3 regions of the Streptococcus nakanonensis genome follow, and region 2 is predicted to be linked to each of the others. Evidence: predicted binding sites of a transcription regulator. Region 2 holds the regulator's gene; each other region holds the start of a gene.

What was found. Region 2 encodes Rex, which represses fermentation and respiration genes when NADH is low (regulators of the CRP and FNR family bind a similar motif). Its sites were predicted from a motif close to TTGTGAANTANTTCACAA; they were not measured.
Region 1: a site for Rex is predicted at 2,996-3,013, ahead of adhP (alcohol dehydrogenase AdhP). Genes of this name have one in related genera too.
Region 3: a site for Rex is predicted at 3,968-3,985, ahead of adhE (bifunctional acetaldehyde-CoA/alcohol dehydrogenase). Genes of this name have one in related genera too.

What each region holds. Positions count from the first base shown of each region.
Region 1 is NZ_AP027139.1:1,832,939-1,839,849, reverse strand. Features, by position in the region: gene AC6I9F_RS08725 (PTS mannose/fructose/sorbose transporter subunit IIC) at 1-630, opposite strand, end outside; gene AC6I9F_RS08720 (PTS sugar transporter subunit IIB) at 656-1,645, opposite strand; gene adhP (alcohol dehydrogenase AdhP) at 1,880-2,899, opposite strand; gene AC6I9F_RS08710 (hypothetical protein) at 3,267-3,425, opposite strand; gene AC6I9F_RS08705 (Cof-type HAD-IIB family hydrolase) at 3,442-4,254, opposite strand; gene AC6I9F_RS08700 (NCS2 family permease) at 4,444-5,862, shown strand; gene AC6I9F_RS08695 (CPBP family intramembrane glutamic endopeptidase) at 5,967-6,674, shown strand; gene folP (dihydropteroate synthase) at 6,799-6,911, shown strand, end outside.
Region 2 is NZ_AP027139.1:1,154,697-1,161,607, forward strand. Features, by position in the region: gene yjbM (GTP diphosphokinase) at 1-615, opposite strand, end outside; gene AC6I9F_RS05565 (CYTH domain-containing protein) at 744-1,313, shown strand; gene AC6I9F_RS05570 (ribose-phosphate diphosphokinase) at 1,426-2,385, shown strand; gene AC6I9F_RS05575 (cysteine desulfurase family protein) at 2,395-3,510, shown strand; gene AC6I9F_RS05580 (DUF1831 domain-containing protein) at 3,515-3,862, shown strand; gene AC6I9F_RS05585 (DUF4649 family protein) at 3,870-4,085, shown strand; gene AC6I9F_RS05590 (redox-sensing transcriptional repressor Rex) at 4,168-4,809, shown strand; gene AC6I9F_RS05595 (gamma-glutamyl-gamma-aminobutyrate hydrolase family protein) at 4,827-5,516, shown strand; gene radC (RadC family protein) at 5,513-6,193, opposite strand; gene pcrA (DNA helicase PcrA) at 6,236-6,911, opposite strand, start outside.
Region 3 is NZ_AP027139.1:225,779-232,689, forward strand. Features, by position in the region: gene ulaG (L-ascorbate 6-phosphate lactonase) at 1-326, shown strand, start outside; gene tkt (transketolase) at 440-2,416, shown strand; gene yajC (preprotein translocase subunit YajC) at 2,533-2,832, shown strand; gene AC6I9F_RS01235 (low molecular weight protein-tyrosine-phosphatase) at 2,879-3,322, shown strand; gene AC6I9F_RS01240 (hypothetical protein) at 3,309-3,719, shown strand; gene adhE (bifunctional acetaldehyde-CoA/alcohol dehydrogenase) at 4,019-6,670, shown strand; gene AC6I9F_RS01250 (helix-turn-helix domain-containing protein) at 6,794-6,911, shown strand, end outside.

The DNA.
Region 1 (6,911 bases), 680 kb from region 2:
GAATGGCCATACTTCACGAGTTGCCATCATGTTGATAACCATAGCGTAACCAACGGCAACGACCATACCACCACCGATAGCCATACCGTCTTTGAGCCAGTCTGGCATAGCGCTAAGGATACTTTGTACGGTTTCAGTTGGTACCATTAGAAGGAGTGCTGCAGGGACTGCAATACGAAGACCTTGAAGAAGAAGTGCGACAAAGTGAGCACGTTCAACTGCTTTGAAGTCACCTTTTTTAGCAGAAGCATCAGCAGTGTGAACCAATCCGACAGAGAGTGTACGGACAATCATAGTCAAGAATAGACCAGCAACTGCAAGAGGGATAGCAACCGCTTGGGCAACACCGATACCTGTCTTGGTAAAGTCGCCACCAAGAACCATGATAATGGCAGCAGCAACAGAAGCAAGAGCAGCGTCAGGAGCTACGGCAGCTCCGATGTTAGCCCAACCAAGGGCGATCATTTGAAGAGAACCACCAAGGATAATACCTGCTTCTAAGTGACCTGTTACAAGCCCAATAAGAGTACAGGCTACAAGTGGTTGATGGAATTGGAACTGGTCGAGGATACCTTCAAGACCTGCTAGGAAGGCTACAACGACTACTAAAACCATAGAAATAATAGACATCTTTAAAATCCTTTCATAAAATCGATTATTGTACGTTTGCTTTATTGATCAAGTCAAACAAATCTTTTTTTGTGTCGTTTGGTACTTTACGGACATCAAATTCAACACCCAGGTCACGCATTTTTTCAAATGTAGCAACGTCTTCTTTGTCCATAGACAAAACGTTGTTGACCATTGTTTTACCTGTTGAGTGAGCCATAGAACCAACGTTAAGAGTCTTGATTGGCACGCCTCCTTCGATGGCACGAAGGGCATCTTGAGGTGTTTCAAACAAGATAAGGGCATGTGTTTCTCCAAAACGTGGGTCTTTTGAAACCTCAATCAATTTTTGAATTGGAACCACGTTAGCTTTGACATTACCTGGAGCTGCTTGTTTAATCAATTCTTTACGTAATTCGTCTTTAGCTACGTTATCTGAAGCAACGATGATACGGTCTGCTTTTGAATCTGGAGTCCAAGCAGTTGCAACCTGACCGTGAAGTAAACGAGTGTCTAGACGTGCAAGGTTGATTTTGAGTTTACCGTCTCCGATGATAGTTCCTTCTGGAATAGCAGCTTGGGCAACTGGAGCAGCTGCAGCGCTTGCTACTTCCTCAACTGGGTTGAGCTCTTCTGGAAGAGCTTTGATGCCATCTTTGGCTTCTTTGATGATATTCGCAGCGACTTTTTCTACACCTGCAGCAGCATCCATGAGGCGCTCTGTATAGGCTTGAATCAACATCGGTAAATTAAGTCCTGTGATGATGGCAAACTTACGCTCAGGATTTTCTCCCATCACGCGACTAGCTTGGTTAAATGGAGATCCACTCCAAAGGTCAGCCAAAACTAGAACCTCATCTTCTGCGTCAAATGCAGCAACAGCGTTATTAAACTTAGCGTATAGATCATCAGGGCCTTCATTTGGCATAAAGGTTACAACTTGAACCTTTTCTTGTTCACCAAAGATCATAGATCCTGACTGATGAATACCCGCAGCAAATTCGCCGTGGCTCGCAATAATGATTCCGATACTCATTATTGTCATTCCTCCTTTTTTGTTTTAGTTTTCGTTTAAGAAAACTTTAAGACTTTTTAAGTATAAACCGTTTTCATCTAAAAATCAACTATTTATAATAAAATAATTAAAAAAACTACATTTGAAAATATTGATATATTGAGTTTTAGAGAAGTTTTTTTGAATCCTTATTTAAAAATTTAATATAAAAAAGTTGGAAAAAGTTTCCAACTTTTAAAATAGGTTTCTAATAGATTAGTGGGTGAAGTCGAGTACCATACGTCCTTGGATTTGACCTTTTTCCATTTCGTCGAAAATGGCTACGGCATCTTCTATTGGACGTTTTTGAACAACTGGAACTACTAAACCTTCTGCACCGAATTGGAAGGCTTCTTCCAAGTCTTTACGAGTTCCGACAAGAGAACCGATGACTTGGATTCCATCTAAAACTGTTTTCACGATGCTGAGTTCCATCATTTCAGAAGGAAGACCAACAGCGACGACGCGACCACCGGCACGAACTGAGTCAACAGCCTGGTTGAAGGCAACTTTAGACACAGCAGTTACGACAGCTGAATGAGCTCCTCCATCAGTTTTTTCCTTGATGAGTCCTGGTACATCATCAACTTCGAGGCCGTTAATAACGACATCAGCACCTACTTCTTTTGCAAGGGCAAGTTTGTCGTTGTTGATATCGACTGCGATAACATGAGCATTGAATACTTTTTTAGCGTATTGAACAGCGAGGTTACCAAGTCCACCTGCACCGTAAAGGACAACCCATTGACCTGGTTCAACTTTTGCTTCTTTTATAGCTTTATAGGTTGTTACACCAGCACATGTGATAGAAGAAGCTTGGGCTGGATCAAGTCCGTCAGGAACTTTGACAGCATAGTCAGCAGTTACGATACATTGTTCAGCCATACCACCATCTACTGAGTAGCCAGCATTTTTTACTGTACGGCAAAGAGTTTCACGGCCAGTTGTACAGTATTCGCAAGTGCCACATCCTTCAAAGAACCAAGCAACGCTGACGCGGTCACCGACTTTAAGGCTTTTCACATCTGGGGCAATTTCTTTAACGATACCAACACCTTCGTGGCCAAGAACACGTCCTGGTACTTGACCAAAGTCACCATGAGCAACGTGGAGATCGGTGTGGCAAACACCGCAGTATTCAATTTCTACAAGTGCTTCCCCAGTTTCAAGTGGGCGGAGTACTTTTTCTTCAACAGCAACACCAGTGCTTTCTGGATTTACAACAACAGCTTTCATAGCTATCCTCCTTTATATTGACCGAGAACAGGGACAACGGGACTGGATTGATTTTGTGTCAACAGAGTCGAGTGTGACGAGCTCTCTTGTATTTATATGTGAAGTATATCACAAAAGAAAGCCTTTTCCAAGGTTTTGGAGGCAAAAAGTAGAACAATCGATTAACTGGTTGATGAGACTGTGAAAAGAGCACAAAGAGTCTGGGACAAAAAGATTTTGATTTTAGGAATTCTTTATTATAAGTTTTTAAAATCGATAGATTAGACAAAAAAGCGAACAAAACAGAATTCTGTTTTGTTCGCTTTTTATATTTAAGGTTAGACTTTTGTCCCAGACTCATACTCTTCGAAAATCTCTTCAAACCACGTCAGCTTCGCCTACCGTATATATGGTTACTGACTTCGTCAGTTTCATCTACAACCTCAAAACAGTGTTTTGAGCTGACTTCGTCAGTTTCATATACAATCTCAAAGCAGTGCTTTGAGCAACCTACAGCTAGCTTCCTAGTTTGTTCTTTGATTTTCATTGAGTATCAGTATAGGTTATAAGAATAAGTCTTGCAGGGTTTTAGCAACCCCATCTTGGTCATTGGTTAGGGCGATTTGCTCATCTGCATAGGGGAGCAAGTCTGGATTGGCATTTTTCATGGCATAGCCCTTTCCAGCAAAAGCTAGCATTTCGGTATCATTGTGTTCATCTCCAAAGGCAATCAAATCCTTTTTATCGCGGTTCATTACCTTGAGCAAGTAGTCCAAAGCAAAGGCCTTATTGACACCTTTTGGGGTACACTCAAGGATATTGAGCGGACCTCCCCAGGTATTGATAGACAGTTGATGCTGGTAGAAGGCGTTCATTTCTTTTGCCAAGGCATATTTGTCACTGACTCTGGTCTGCAAGAGGATACAGTTAGGATCCTTGGTTACCAACTCAGGCTTAAATTGATCTTCAGGCTGGAAAGCTTCTACACCAAATAGTTTAGGACTGGCAATTTCTTCATTAGGGTTTGTAATGTAGAATTTTTTCCGATATTCTCCAGCGATAAAATCGGCTTGAATGTCCTCTGAACGTTGAACCATATCCAGCAGATATTTTTTGTCTACCGTCAAACACTTTTCAAAGTCCCAAACTTGGTCTGGTAAATGAGTAAGGGAGCCGTTGAAATTAATCATAGGAGTGTCTAAGCCTAGTTCACGGTAAAAATCTTTTGACATGCGGTAAGGGCGACCCGTCGTAATAATAACCTGATGGCCTTTTTCAGCAACTTTTTTAATAGTTTCTTTGGTAAAGTCAGAAATCTGACTGTCCGAGTTGAGCAGGGTTCCATCCAGGTCAACTGCAATAATTTTCTTCGTCATATAAACCTTTCTAGTCTCTTTCCAGATAAGATGTCTTCTATTATAACAAAAAGCAGAGAGAAAAGCAGATTAGAAACAAAAAATGAAATTCTATCAAATTCTTAAATAAATCAAACAAAGATATTGAAAAAGTGAATGATAAATGATATAATTCTATTATTGTTCGTAAAAATTAAAAGGAGATTGATAATGGACAAATTATTTAAACTAAAAGAGAACGGTACAGACGTTCGTACAGAGGTTCTCGCTGGTTTAACAACTTTCTTTGCAATGAGCTATATTCTCTTTGTAAACCCGCAAATGCTTTCACAAACAGGGATGCCTGCTCAGGGTGTTTTCCTAGCAACGATTATTGGTGCAGTAGCTGGTACCCTGATGATGGCCTTCTACGCTAACTTACCTTATGCCCAAGCGCCAGGTATGGGACTCAATGCCTTCTTCACCTTTACAGTTGTATTCGGGCTTGGTTATTCATGGCAAGAAGCTCTAGCTATGGTCTTTATCTGTGGAATTATCTCATTGATTATTACCTTGACAAATGTTCGTAAAATGATCATTGAATCGATTCCAAACGCCCTTCGTTCAGCTATTTCAGCTGGTATCGGTGTCTTTCTTGCCTATGTAGGGATTAAGAATGCTGGACTTTTGAAATTTACGATTGATCCAGGTAACTATACTGTTGTAGGAGAAGGGGCTGACAAAGCGCAAGCAACGATTGCAGCAAACTCTTCAGCAGTTCCAGGATTGGTCAGCTTTAATAATCCAGCTGTTTTGGTGGCTCTTGCAGGACTTGCCATTACTATCTTCTTTGTTATCAAAGGGATTAAAGGGGGAATTATCCTCTCTATCTTGACAACAACTGTTCTTGCTATTGCAGTTGGTTTGGTAGATTTGTCAAGCATCGATTTTGCTAATAACCATGTTGGTGCAGCTTTTGAAGATTTGAAGACAGTCTTTGGTGCAGCTCTTGGTTCAGAAGGTTTGGGAGCTTTGGTTTCAGATACAGCTCGCTTGCCTGAAACGCTTATGGCTATTCTTGCCTTCTCATTGACAGATATTTTTGACACAATTGGTACCCTGATCGGTACAGGTGAAAAAGTTGGTATCGTAGCGACCAATGGTGAAAATCACCAATCAGCTAAGTTGGATAAGGCTCTTTACTCTGATTTGATTGGAACGACAGTCGGTGCCATCGCAGGTACTTCGAACGTAACGACTTATGTTGAGTCTGCTGCTGGTATTGGTGCAGGTGGACGTACTGGTTTGACAGCCTTGGTCGTAGCTATCTGTTTTGCGATCTCAAGCTTCTTTAGCCCGCTTCTAGCGATTGTACCAACAGCCGCTACAGCTCCAATCTTGATTATCGTTGGGATTATGATGTTGGCTAGCTTGAAAAATATCCATTGGGACGATATGGCTGAAGCGGTTCCTGCCTTCTTCACATCTATCTTTATGGGATTCAGCTACTCTATCACTCAAGGGATTGCAGTTGGTTTCTTGACTTACACTTTGACTGAGCTTGTCAAAGGTCAAGCTAAAGATGTTCATGTCATGATTTGGATTTTGGATGCCTTGTTTATCCTGAACTACATCAGCATGGCCCTATAAATGCTATAATATAAAAAGGGGTTCTCCCCTTTTTATATTATAGTTACTTGAAAATTGCTTCAAACTAGGTAGGTGATTTTGATTGAATGGTAGGAGTATAATTGATGATAAAAAAGAATATTTGGGATGAAGTATTAAACAGGGGGAAGTGGTTAATAATCTTTCTAGTAGGGCTTTTGTTTTCTCAGTTTCCTTTAGCCCTAGCAACTTTTCTAACTAGCAGAAAATTTCCACTGCTTCAAACTGGACTATTAGTAGGGGTCTTATCTCTTGTGGTTTTAACTGTATTTATAATAGGTGCTAGGAAAACACAGTTGGCTAGTTTTGGTTTATCGTTTTTCAAGGCTAAGGATTTGGCTAGATTGGCCTTAAGCTATCTAGTGATTCTTGCCTTTAATATTCTTGGTGTGGTCTTACTGCGTTTGATGAATGAAACAACAACCAGCAATCAATCAAATATTAATGATTTGGTCCAGAATAGTTCCTTAATTTCCAGTTTTTTCTTACTGGTTCTAATAGCTCCTATTTGTGAGGAGATTTTATGTCGAGGGATTGTTCCTAAAAAGATTTTCCGAGGCAAGGAGAACTTGGGATTTGTAGTCGGTACGATTGTGTTTGCTTTATTGCATCAACCAAGTAATTTACCTTCTTTATTGATTTATGGAGGTATGTCGATCGTTCTGTCTTGGACGACCTACAAGACCCAACGTTTGGAAATGTCGATCTTGCTTCACATGATTGTTAATGGGATTGCTTTCTGTTTGTTGGCTCTTGTGGTGATTATGAGTCGGACATTAGGAATTTCTGTTTAAAAGCTTTTATGTAGAAACCGACCTCTTTCTACTAGGGAAAGATGAATGCAATCGTGTCCATCTTTTTCTTTTTATGGTAAAATAGAAAAATAATAAGATGAAAAGCCTTGAGGGAGTGACCGATATGTCAAGTAAAGCCAATCATGCAAAAACAGCTATTTGCGGAATTATCAATGTAACCCCAGACTCCTTTTCGGACGGTGGTCAATTTTTTGCTCTTGAGCAGGCACTCCAGCA
Region 2 (6,911 bases):
ACTCAAAGGATCAAAAAGTGCCTGGGCTTCTTGGATATCATCACGAATTTTACCCATTTCTTCATCCAACTGATGGGCAATTTTGGCAGTAATTTCCAATCGCTTCTTAATCTCCTCTGGGAAATCCCCTTGATATTTGTAGTTGAGAGAATGTTCTATCGTTGCCCAGAAATTCATGGCCAAAGTACGTATTTGAATTTCTGCTAAAATAGTCTTGGCTCCATTGATGGTGTCAACCATATATTCTACTACCACATGATAGGAACGGTAGCCTGAAGCCTTTCGATGAGTAATGTAATCTCGCTCCTGTATGATACGCATATCCTGACGCTTACGCAAAATAGCTACAACTTCTTGGACGTCATCTACAAACTGGACCATCACACGTAAACCAGCAATATCCTGTAAATCGTGTTCTAAGGTCGCATAAGTAATGCCACGACGAGCCATTTTTTCTTTGATACTCTCAATTGGCTTGACTCGACCAGTCACAAACTCAATCGGAGAATGCTTATTTTGCTTACGATATTGCTTACGAATACCACGAAGTTTAATCTTTAACTCACCAACAGCTTGAATGTAAGGATCTAGAAATTCTTCCCATTCTAAGGTCATATATTCTCCCTTGTTCTCATATTATCCGTCAAAAATATCTTTGATTTTTTCTCCAGATTCATATACAATAAATACAATGCTTATTATACCATAAATCCGCTTTCAACGATAAAGAAAAGGTAAGAAAAATGAAACATTTAGAAATTGAATTGAAAACACTATTGAAAAAAGATGAGCATGATCGTCTAAAAGACCAGTTCACAGGTGTCACTCCTGTTCTTCAAAAAAATTACTACATCGACACACCTGATTTTGAGCTGCGAGAAAAGAAAGTTGCTATGCGCATTCGAACCTTTGAAGACTGGGCAGAATTGACACTCAAAGTCCCACAAAGTGTTGGGAACATGGAATACAACCAAAAATTGCAACTAAAAGATGCTGAGAACTATCTGAGTAAGGAAGAACTTCCTCAAGGGCTGGTTCTTGATGAATTGGCTAAACATGGTATCCAAACTAGTGAATGGCAGGTTCTTGGTTGTCTAACAACGCTTCGCTATGAAATGCAAACAGCTATCGGTCTCATGGCTCTGGATGAAAGTCAATACTTTGATATGACGGATTACGAATTGGAGCTTGAAGTGGAAAATCACGAGCAAGGCAAACAGGATTTCCAACAATTTTTAGAGAAAAATCAGATTTCCTATCAAAAAGCTCCTTCAAAATTGGTTCGATTTGTCAAAAGTATGAAAAATAGCTGAAATAATCTCCATTTTTTGGTAAAATAGAAAAGATAAAAATACACAAATCCCAGTTCATATATGTAAGGCAAATATCACTAGGATTTATAAAGTTTACAGAGGACGGTCTATAATGTCAGATAGAAAAAACATGAAACTTTTCGCACTCAACTCTAACCAAGAGATTGCACAGAAAATTGCTGAAGCTGTTGGTGTCCCACTTGGAAAACTATCATCACGTCAATTTTCAGACGGAGAAATCCAAGTGAATATCGAAGAAAGTGTTCGTGGTTATGATGTTTACATCATCCAATCAACAAGTTTCCCTGTTAACAACCACCTAATGGAATTGTTGATCATGGTTGACGCTTGTGTGCGCGCAAGTGCCCACAGTATCAACGTTGTCCTTCCATATTTTGGCTATGCACGTCAAGACCGCATTGCTTGTCCTCGTGAGCCACTTACAGCAAAACTAGTTGCCAATATGCTGGTTAAGGCTGGAGTTGATCGTATCCTGACTCTTGATTTGCATGCCGTTCAGGTTCAAGGTTTCTTTGATATTCCAGTGGATAATCTTTTCACTGTTCCCCTATTTGCAAAACATTACTGCGATAAGGGACTACTCGGTTCAGATGTTGTTGTCGTTAGCCCTAAAAATTCAGGTGTCAAACGTGCGCGTAGCTTGGCTGAATATCTTGATGCTCCTATCGCCATTATCGACTATCCTCAAGACGATGCAACTCGCAACGAAGGTTATATCATTGGTGATGTTGAAGGTAAGAAAGCTATCTTGATTGATGATATTTTAAATACAGGACGTACCTTCTCTGAAGCTGCTAAAATCGTTGAACGTGAAGGAGCTACAGAAATTTATGCTGTTTCTAGCCACGGTCTCTTCGTTGAGGGAGCTGCTGAACTTCTTGACAATACTAAGATTAAAGAAATTCTTGTGACTGATTCAGTAGCAACAAAAGAAAAAACTCCTAAAAACGTATGCTACATCACTGCTAGTGAGTTAATTGGTGATGCCATCGTCCGTATCCACGAAAGAAAACCAGTCAGCCCACTCTTTGCCTACAACAAAAAGAAATAAGGTGATCCTTTGATTTATTTGGACAATGCTGCGACGACTCCTATGTCAGCAGTTGCTATTTCAGCTATGACCAAGGTTATGCAAGAAACCCATGGAAACCCTTCTAGTATTCATGGGCATGGCCGTCAAGCTGGCAAACTCTTGCGAGAAGCCCGTCAGGAACTAGCTCAGTTACTGGGGACAAAACCTCAACATATCTTTTTCACTTCTGGTGGGACTGAGGGCAACAATACTGCTATCATTGGCTACTGCCTTCGTCACCAAGAACGAGGAAAACATATTATCACAACTGCCATCGAGCACCATGCTGTCCTTGAAACCATTGATTACTTGGTTCAACACTTTGGGTTTGAAGCAACCATTATCCAGCCAGAAAATCAAGAAATCACCGCTCAGCAAATTCAAGAGGCCTTACGTGACGATACGATTTTGGTTTCTACCATGTTTGCCAATAATGAGACTGGAAACCTACTGCCCATTGCTGAAATTGGCCAAATACTCAAGCAACACCCAGCCGCCTATCATGTCGATGCAGTTCAGGCTATTGGTAAAATCCCTATACACCCAGAAAAATTGGGCATTGATTTTCTCACTGCTTCTGCCCACAAGTTCCATGGTCCTAAGGGAATCGGCTTTCTCTACGCATCTAGCATGGATTTTGATTCCTATCTACATGGCGGAGACCAAGAACAGAAAAAACGTGCAGGAACTGAAAATTTAGCTGCCATCGTAGGCATGGTTGCAGCCCTAAAAGAGGACCTCGAAAAGCAAGAAGAACATTTTCAACATGTACAAAATCTAGAAACTGCCTTTCTGGCAGAGCTAGAGGGCATTCAATATTACTTGAATAGAGGAGACCATCATCTCCCTTATGTTCTCAATATTGGATTTCCTGGTCAGAAAAATGACCTCTTACTCCTTCGTCTAGATTTGGCTGGAATTTCAATCTCTACTGGCTCAGCCTGCACTGCAGGTATTGTACAAGTAAGCCATGTTCTTGAAGCCATGTACGGGGCAAATTCAGAACGCTTGAAGGAATCCGTTCGTATCAGTTTGTCGCCACAAAATACCGTTGAAGACCTACAAACCCTAGCAAAAACCTTAAAAGAAATTATCGGAGGTTAGCCATATGGCATTTGAAAAAACCATTCAGTTAAAAAATTGTCATTACGACTACACTCTTAGCCCTTCTGTTAAAAAATTCACCCTCAAAGATAACACCTTTTTTGAAACAAAGATTGGTAACTACGAACTAACTCGCCTACTTGAAAAAGTGCCAAACAGCGGTGAAGGCTTCCAACTCAAAATCATCATTAACAAGGAACTTACAGGGGCTAAAATCAATATCACTGACAAGTTTGGGCTACGTCTGGTTGATATTTTCAAATCAGAAGACCACCATATTCATCAGGAAAAATTCTATTTCCTCATGGATAGCTTGGTAGAGCGTGGTGTCTTTACAAAATCAGAAAGATAAAGCCAAAATGTTTGAACTGACCTATAAGGATAACTATCATGTAGAGCGTACTCTCAAGTACGAAGATTATGAGGAACTCATGCTGGCTTTGTCAGGATGTGTGACCCTACCAGATACACTTTATGTGACTTCTCTGACTTTTAAGGACCAGAAAGTTTATCAGGGCCTGGTCGGAGACCTCTACCGTTTTCTATCACATGCAGATTTTTTACATCAAAACTAAGATTTTTCTTAGTTTTTTCTTGTTTTTGTTGATTTTTTCACAATGTTTCTATAAAATAGAAGAATAGAAAGGTTGTGATTTTGTGAAAGATAAACAGTCTGCTATTCCAAAAGCTACAGCAAAAAGACTCTCCCTATACTATCGAATTTTTAAGAGATTTCATGCAGAAAAGATTGAACGTGCCAACTCTAAACAAATTGCAGAGGCTATCGGTATTGATTCAGCGACCGTACGTCGTGATTTTTCCTATTTTGGTGAACTTGGTCGTCGTGGTTTTGGCTATGATGTCAAAAAACTAATGACATTTTTTGCCGATTTGCTCAATGATAACTCTATTACCAATGTCATGCTGGTTGGTATTGGAAATATGGGCCATGCCCTTCTCCACTACCGCTTTCATGAGCGTAACAAGATGAAGATTATCATGGCCTTTGACCTAGATGACCACCCTGAAGTCGGTAGCCAAACTCCTGATGGGATTCCCATTTACGGAATTTCACAAATCAAGGATAAAATCAAGGATGCTGATGTGAAGACTGCTATCCTGACAGTTCCCAGCGTCAAGTCACAAGAGGTTGCCAATCTCTTGGTGGATGCTGGCGTGAAAGGAATTCTCAGTTTTTCACCAGTCCATCTGCATTTACCAAAGGACGTGGTCGTTCAGTATGTCGATTTGACAAGTGAACTCCAAACCCTCCTCTATTTCATGCGAAAAGAGGATTAGAAAGCGAAAATCATTTTATGAAAAAACCAGTTATAGGGATTACAGGAAACGAAAAAACTCATCCAGATGATGACATCATGATGAGCTACGCAGCAAAAGGCTTTGTTGAAGGCGTTAAAGACGCTGGAGGGATTCCCATCATCCTACCGATTGGTGATCAAGAAATGGCTAGCCACTATATCAGTATGATTGACAAGCTCATCTTGACAGGTGGGCAAAATGTTGATCCAAAATTCTATGGTGAACCAAAAACCATCGATAGCGATGACTACCACCTTCAAAGGGATATCTTTGAACTGGCCCTCATCAAGGAAGCTATTAAACAGAAAAAGCCAATTTTTTCTGTCTGCCGTGGAACTCAACTCTTTAACGTTGCCATGGGTGGAACTTTGTACCAAGATATCGAAGACCATTGGCAGGATTGTTCTGCTGAGTACACAACTCAACGCTTGGCGACAGAACCAGATACCGTTCTCCGAGAAATCTATGGAGAAATTTCCCATATTAACTCCTTCCACCATCAGAGCATTAAGGATTTAGCACCTAACTTAAAGATTGCGGCTCATGATCCTAAGGATGGCATTATTGAAGCTGTCATGAGTACGGATGATGTCTCCTTTCTCGGTGTCCAATGGCATCCAGAGTTTCTTTTTGAAAATCGTCCCAAAGATAAAAACCTCTTTGACTATATCGTTAATGAACTTTAGATTAAATCTGTCTTTTCACGATAGCTAAAATAACTGGAGTGAGAGACAATCAAATGGTCCAAGAGGACAATGCCCATCAGGTCGCAGGCTTCCTTGACAAGCTTAGTGACATGATCATCATTTCGGCTAGGGGCTACCGCTCCTGAAGGATGATTGTGAACTAAGATGAGAGAGGTCGCCATATGCTTGATAGCATAGTGAAGAATCTCTCGAGGCTCAGCGATACTACGAGTTGCAGAACCGATAAAAATGGTCTGTTGATGGATGATTTGATTTTGAGTATTGAGATAGAGCGCCACCAAGTGCTCTTGTTTTTTATGTCCCAACTCCTGTTGCATCTTCTTGGCTAACTTTTGACTGCTGAGAATACTTTCCATCTCAAGGGTCTCGTATTTGTGAATACGATGGCCCAGTTCAATCATAGCTTGCAACTCTATAGCCTTAACACGCCCGATACCAGACAGACTCTGCAATTCCTGCAGGGTCATTTTTTTCAAATCCGTTAGGCTTGAAAGGTTGTTCAAAACTTTCTGGGCAATTTCAAAGACGCTATCCTGACGTGTTCCAGTCCTAAGTAAAATAGCTAGCAACTCTTGATTACTGAGCGCTTCTACTCCTTCCTTGGCCAGTCTTTCTCTTGGCAATAGTGAATCTTCTTGGAATGAAATACTATACATAAAAATCCTCCTCACTTTATTATTCGTGAGAAGGATGGAAAATTAGATTTTTTTCTCAATTGGAGCCACACTGGCTAAAAGTTTTTTCAAACCTACTTCTGGGAAATTGATTTTCAATTCCTGAGTTGCACCACTACCTGAAACTTCCAGAACGGTTCCCTCTCCCCATTTCTTGTGGAGGGCAATATCACCAATGGACCAATTTGTCTCACTAGAAGCTGATTTTGTGCCAGCTGTAAATTGACCAAATGGAAGGCCGCTTGACTGGATAGTTTTTGGAGCCGCACCGCGTTTACGGTCTTGGAGGGCCTGCGCCAAACTCATACCTTGACCGAAGGCAAGGCCACCACTACTATATGATGCTTTAAAGCTTGTATTTGCTGGACGAGCCAGACCTTGATACTCAAGTAAGTCTGAACTGATTTCGTTAATAAAACGAGTCGGACGGTTGTAGTTGGTACGACCAAAAAGCAGGCGTGAGTTGGCATTGGTCAGATAGAGAATTTTCTCTGCACGCGTGATTCCTACATAGGCTAGACGGCGTTCTTCTTCTAGTTCATCTTGATCTTCAGCCGCACGGCTAAGCGGGAAGACATTTTCTTCCATCCCAATCAAAAAGACAACTGGAAACTCAAGACCTTTGGCAGCATGCAGGGTCATCAAGGTCACTTCTGATGTCTCCTGACTTCCTGAATCTGTATCCGCAATCAAGGCCAAG
Region 3 (6,911 bases), 930 kb from region 2:
ACAACTACGGGGACAACCCAATCGGTATCCAAGATAAGATGACGTCTATCGATTTGCTTCGTATGGCTGAAAATCTGCGCGCCAAAGTTATCATCCCAGTTCACTACGATATTTGGTCTAACTTTATGGCTTCAACCGACGAAATCCTTGCCCTTTGGAAAATGCGTAAGGAACGCTTGCAATATCAATTCCACCCATTCATCTGGGAAGTTGGCGGTAAGTACACTTATCCTCAAGATCAACACTTAGTAGAATACCATCATCCACGTGGTTTTGATGATTGTTTTGAACAAGACTCTAACATTCAATTTAAAGCTTTGCTATAATATAAAAATATTCTTTGGAGGTTATCCGTATGTTGCATGATACGGATAATTTTCATATAATAGTAAAATAGAATGTGTGATACAATAATCACTTCAAATAGAAAGGAAATTCTATGTCAAATCTATCTGTTAATGCAATTCGTTTCCTAGGTATTGACGCCATTAATAAAGCCAACTCAGGTCACCCAGGTGTGGTTATGGGAGCAGCTCCGATGGCATACAGCGTCTTTACAAAACAACTTCGTATCAATCCAGCTCAACCAAACTGGATTAACCGCGACCGCTTTATTCTTTCAGCTGGCCATGGTTCAATGCTCCTTTATGCTCTTCTTCACCTTTCTGGTTTTGAAGATGTCAGCATGGATGAGATTAAGAGCTTCCGTCAATGGGGGTCAAAAACACCTGGTCACCCAGAATTTGGCCATACAGCAGGGATTGATGCTACAACAGGTCCTCTAGGACAAGGTATTTCCACTGCTACTGGTTTTGCCCAGGCAGAACGTTTCTTAGCAGCCAAATATAACCGCGAAGGCTACAATATCTTTGACCACTATACTTATGTTATCTGTGGAGACGGAGACTTGATGGAAGGTGTCTCAAGTGAGGCAGCTTCATACGCAGGCTTGCAAAAACTAGATAAGTTGGTTGTCCTTTATGATTCAAATGACATCAACTTGGATGGTGAGACAAAGGATTCCTTTACAGAAAGTGTTCGTGACCGTTACAATGCCTACGGTTGGCATACTGCCTTAGTAGAAGATGGAACGGACTTGGAAGCAATCCAAGCTGCTGTCGAAACAGCTAAGGCTTCAGGCAAACCATCTTTGATTGAAGTGAAGACGGTTATTGGATATGGTTCTCCAAACAAACAAGGAACTAATGCTGTACACGGTGCCCCTCTTGGAGCAGATGAAACTGCAGCAACTCGCCAAGCACTTGGTTGGGACTATGAGCCATTTGAAATCCCAGAACAAGTTTATGCTGATTTCAAGGGAAATGTTGCGGACCGTGGCGCATCAGCTTATGAAGCATGGACAAAACTAGTCGCAGATTATAAAGAAGCTCACCCAGAACTGGCTGCAGAAGTGGAAGCAATCATCGAAGGACGTGATCCAGTTGAAGTGACTCCAGCAGACTTCCCAGCTTTAGAAAATGGCTTCTCTCAAGCGACGCGTAACTCAAGCCAAGATGCCTTGAATGTTGTGGCAGCTAAGTTACCAACCTTCCTTGGTGGATCAGCAGACCTCGCTCATTCAAATATGACTTACATCAAAACTGACGGACTTCAAGATGATGCAAATCGCTTGAACCGTAACATTCAGTTTGGTGTTCGTGAATTTGCAATGGGAACGATCTTGAACGGGATGGCTCTTCACGGTGGACTTCGTGTATACGGTGGAACTTTCTTCGTCTTCTCTGACTATGTGAAGGCAGCTGTCCGCTTGTCAGCCTTACAAGGACTTCCTGTGACTTATGTCTTTACCCACGATTCAATCGCGGTTGGGGAAGACGGTCCAACGCACGAACCAGTTGAGCATTTAGCAGGTCTTCGTGCCATGCCAAATCTAAATGTTTTCCGTCCAGCAGATGCGCGTGAAACGCAAGCAGCTTGGTACCTTGCAGTGACAAGCGAAAAAACACCAACTGCCCTTGTCTTGACACGTCAGAATTTGACTGTTGAAGAGGGAACAGACTTCGACAAGGTTGCAAAAGGTGCCTATGTTGTCTATGAAAATGCGGCAGACTTTGATACCATCTTGATTGCGACAGGTTCAGAGGTCAATCTAGCTGTATCAGCTGCCAAAGAATTGGCTAGTCAAGGCGCAAAAGTCCGCGTAGTCAGCATGCCATCTACAGATGTCTTTGATAAACAAGATGCAGCATACAAGGAAGAAATTCTTCCAAATGCAGTTCGCCGTCGTGTTGCAGTCGAAATGGGTGCAACTCAAAACTGGTACAAATATGTTGGACTAGATGGTGCCGTTCTAGGTATTGATACCTTCGGAGCCTCTGCCCCAGCACCAAAAGTATTGGCAGAATATGGCTTTACTGTAGAAAATCTAGTAAAAGTCGTTCAAAACTTGAAATAATTTTAAAAATCAGGGCGCTAGCTCTGGTTTTTCTTACTAGAAAAGCAAGGTACAATCTTGTAAAAGTAGCTGAAATTTGATATAGTAGTCCTATGTAAAAGACAAAGGAGAAGACAATGAATCCAAATTATACATTTTTAATCATGCTAGCCCTTATGGTGGGCTTGATGTTCTTTACGCAACGCTCTCAAAAGAAACAAGCACAAAAGCGTATGGAAAGCTTGAATAAACTACAAAAAGGCTATGAAGTGATTACAATCGGTGGACTTTATGGAACAGTCGATGAAGTAGATACGGAGAAGGGAACAATTGTTCTTGACGTAGATGGAGTTTACTTGACTTTTGAATTAGCTGCTATCAAGACAGTATTACCGCTGAAAGAAACAGCTTCACTAGAAGGCGCAATTGAAAAATAAGACGGGATCATGAACTCCCGTTTTTCTATAAAAGAAAGGAAATGGGATGAAAAAATTAGTCTTTGTCTGTCTGGGAAATATTTGCCGTAGTCCTATGGCCGAGTTTGTTATGAAATCAATGACAGATAATTATGAAATCCAAAGTCGAGCAACTTCTTCTTGGGAACATGGCAATCCGATTCATAAGAGGACTCAGGGAATTTTTCAACAGTATGAGATTCCTTATGACAAAAATAAGACATCGCTTCAGATTAGCAAGGAAGATTTTGAAGCCTTTGATTATATTATCGGCATGGATGCTTCAAATGTTTCTGACTTACGTCAGATGTGTCCAGCAGACTGTCAAGATAAGATTTACTCATTTGCATCTGAAAGTGTTCCAGACCCTTGGTATACAGGAGATTTTGAGGAAACCTATCAGCGTGTTCAGGAGGGTTGTCAAGCATGGTTAGAACGTTTAGAAAAGGAGAGTGAAGGTGGAAAATCTTAAGAATTTTTACGAAAAGTATCGAGTGTATCTGACTCGTCCACGTCTCGAGCTTTTAGCAGTAGTTGCCATTGTTTTCTGTGCTGTACTCGTCTTTTTTCTAAATATTCCCGGAAAAGGTGTCTTAAAACTCGATAATGGAACGATTGTTTATGATGGCAGTCTTGTCCGTGGTAAAATGAATGGCAAAGGAACCATTACCTTCCAAAATGGAGACCAATATACAGGTGGTTTCAACAATGGAGCCTTCAACGGAAAAGGTACCTTTCAATCTAAAGAAGGCTGGACCTACGAAGGTGATTTTGTAAATGGTCAGGCTGAAGGAAAAGGGAAACTAACAACAGAACAAGAAGTTGTTTATGAAGGGACTTTTAAACAAGGCGTCTTTCAACAAAAATAAAGCCTCCTTATCAAAGGAGGTATTGTTAGAATGTTTAAGTAAGCGCTTACCTGCAAATCCCTTTCTTTCCAAGATTCTCTTCCAAATGAGTTTGTGAAATAAAAAAATATTTGAAATAAATTTCACAAACTTCAAAGATAAAACCTGATAAGAAAGGAAAATGATAAAAAATTCACAAGAAACTAAAAATTCTTTGTGAAATGTTTATGAAACTGTTTACAAAGTTGAAATAATGCGTTATAATAAACTTGTGAAAAAATTAACAAAGGATTGAATCCTTGAAAGCTATGGAGGAAAATATGGCTGATAAAAAAACTGTGACACCAGAGGAAAAGAAACTCGCTGCTGAAAAGCATGTCGATGGATTGGTGCAAAAAGCTCTCGTAGCCCTTGAAGAAATGCGTAAGTTGGATCAAGAGCAGGTTGACTACATCGTAGCTAAAGCGTCAGTGGCAGCTTTGGATGCCCACGGGGAATTGGCTTTACATGCCTATGAAGAAACAGGACGTGGTGTATTTGAAGATAAAGCAACTAAGAACTTGTTTGCTTGTGAACACGTAGTAAACAACATGCGCCACACTAAGACAGTTGGCATTATCGAAGAAGACGATGTAACAGGTTTGACTCTTATCGCTGAACCAGTTGGTGTTGTTTGTGGTATCACTCCTACAACAAACCCAACATCAACAGCAATCTTCAAATCATTGATTTCATTGAAGACACGTAACCCAATCGTCTTTGCCTTCCATCCATCAGCACAAGAATCATCTGCTCATGCAGCTCGTATCGTCCGCGATGCAGCTATCGCAGCTGGTGCTCCTGAAAACTGTGTGCAATGGATTACTCAACCATCTATGGAAGCAACAAGTGCCCTTATGAACCACGAAGGTGTTGCGACAATCCTTGCAACAGGTGGTAATGCCATGGTTAAGGCGGCTTACTCATGTGGTAAACCAGCTCTTGGGGTAGGTGCTGGTAACGTTCCAGCTTATGTTGAAAAATCAGCAAACATCCGTCAAGCAGCACACGATATCGTCATGTCTAAATCATTTGATAACGGTATGGTCTGTGCATCTGAACAAGCAGTTATCATTGATAAAGAAATTTACGATGAATTTGTAGCAGAGTTCAAATCTTACCACACTTACTTTGTAAACAAAAAAGAAAAAACTCTTCTTGAAGAGTTCTGCTTCGGCGTGAAAGCAAACAGCAAAAACTGTGCTGGCGCGAAATTGAACGCTGACATCGTTGGTAAACCAGCAACTTGGATTGCAGAGCAAGCAGGATTTACAGTTCCAGAAGGAACAAACATTCTTGCTGCTGAATGTAAAGAAGTTGGTGAAAATGAGCCATTGACTCGTGAAAAATTGTCACCAGTTATCGCAGTTTTGAAATCTGAAAGCCGTGAAGATGGTATTACTAAGGCTCGTCAAATGGTTGAATTTAACGGTCTTGGGCACTCAGCAGCCATCCACACAGCTGACGAAGAATTGACTAAAGAATTTGGTAAAGCTGTTAAAGCTATTCGTGTTATCTGTAACTCACCTTCTACTTTCGGTGGTATCGGGGACGTTTACAATGCCTTCTTGCCATCATTGACACTTGGATGTGGTTCTTACGGACGCAACTCAGTTGGGGATAACGTTAGTGCCATTAACCTCTTGAACATCAAAAAAGTCGGAAGACGGAGAAATAACATGCAATGGATGAAACTTCCTTCAAAAACATACTTTGAACGTGATTCAATTCAATACCTTCAAAAATGTCGTGACGTTGAACGTGTCATGATCGTTACTGACCATGCCATGGTAGAGCTTGGTTTCCTTGATCGTATCATCGAACAACTTGACCTTCGTCGCAATAAGGTTGTTTACCAAATCTTTGCTGATGTAGAACCAGATCCAGATATCACAACTGTAAACCGTGGTACTGAGATTATGCGTGCCTTCAAACCAGATACAATCATCGCTCTTGGTGGTGGATCTCCAATGGATGCTGCTAAAGTAATGTGGCTCTTCTACGAACAACCAGAAGTGGACTTCCGTGACCTTGTTCAAAAATTCATGGATATCCGTAAACGTGCCTTCAAATTCCCATTGCTTGGTAAGAAGACTAAATTCATCGCGATTCCAACTACATCTGGTACAGGGTCTGAAGTAACACCATTTGCCGTTATCTCTGATAAAGCAAACAACCGTAAATACCCAATCGCTGACTACTCATTGACACCAACTGTGGCAATCGTAGATCCTGCTTTGGTATTGACAGTTCCAGGATTTGTTGCTGCTGATACTGGTATGGACGTATTGACTCACGCGACAGAAGCATACGTATCACAAATGGCTAGTGACTACACTGATGGTTTAGCACTTCAAGCCATTAAATTGGTCTTTGAAAATCTCGAAAGCTCAGTTAAGAATGCAGACTTCCACTCACGTGAGAAAATGCATAACGCTTCAACAATCGCTGGTATGGCCTTTGCAAATGCCTTCCTAGGTATTTCTCACTCAATGGCCCATAAGATTGGTGCCCAATTCCACACAATCCACGGTCGTACAAATGCAATCTTGCTTCCATACGTCATCCGCTACAACGGTACACGTCCAGCTAAGACAGCAACATGGCCTAAGTATAACTACTACCGTGCAGATGAAAAATACCAAGATATCGCACGCATGCTTGGCCTTCCAGCTTCTACTCCAGAAGAAGGTGTGGAATCTTATGCAAAAGCTGTTTACGAACTTGGTGAGCGCGTAGGTATCCAAATGAACTTCAAAGCACAAGGAATTGATGAAAAAGAATGGAAAGAACATTCTCGTGAATTGGCCTTCCTTGCTTATGAAGATCAATGTTCGCCAGCTAACCCACGTCTTCCAATGGTTGACCATATGCAAGAAATCATCGAAGATTCTTACTATGGCTACAAAGAAAGACCAGGACGCCGTAAATAATTGTTATCAGCCTAGAGGCAGGAGAAATCCTGTCTCTTTTTTTGTAATTCTATTTGAAAAATGGTATAATCATCGCATATATTTATTTGAAAATCAAATCTTTAATAATCATGCGAGGGGCAAATGAACAAGATAAATGAGTTAGGGGATAAAGTGCGACTTTTAAGAGAGGAGAAAGGACTTAGTCGTCCAGTTTTTTGCGGGGATGAGTCTGAATTATCAGTGCGTCAGTTGGTGCGGA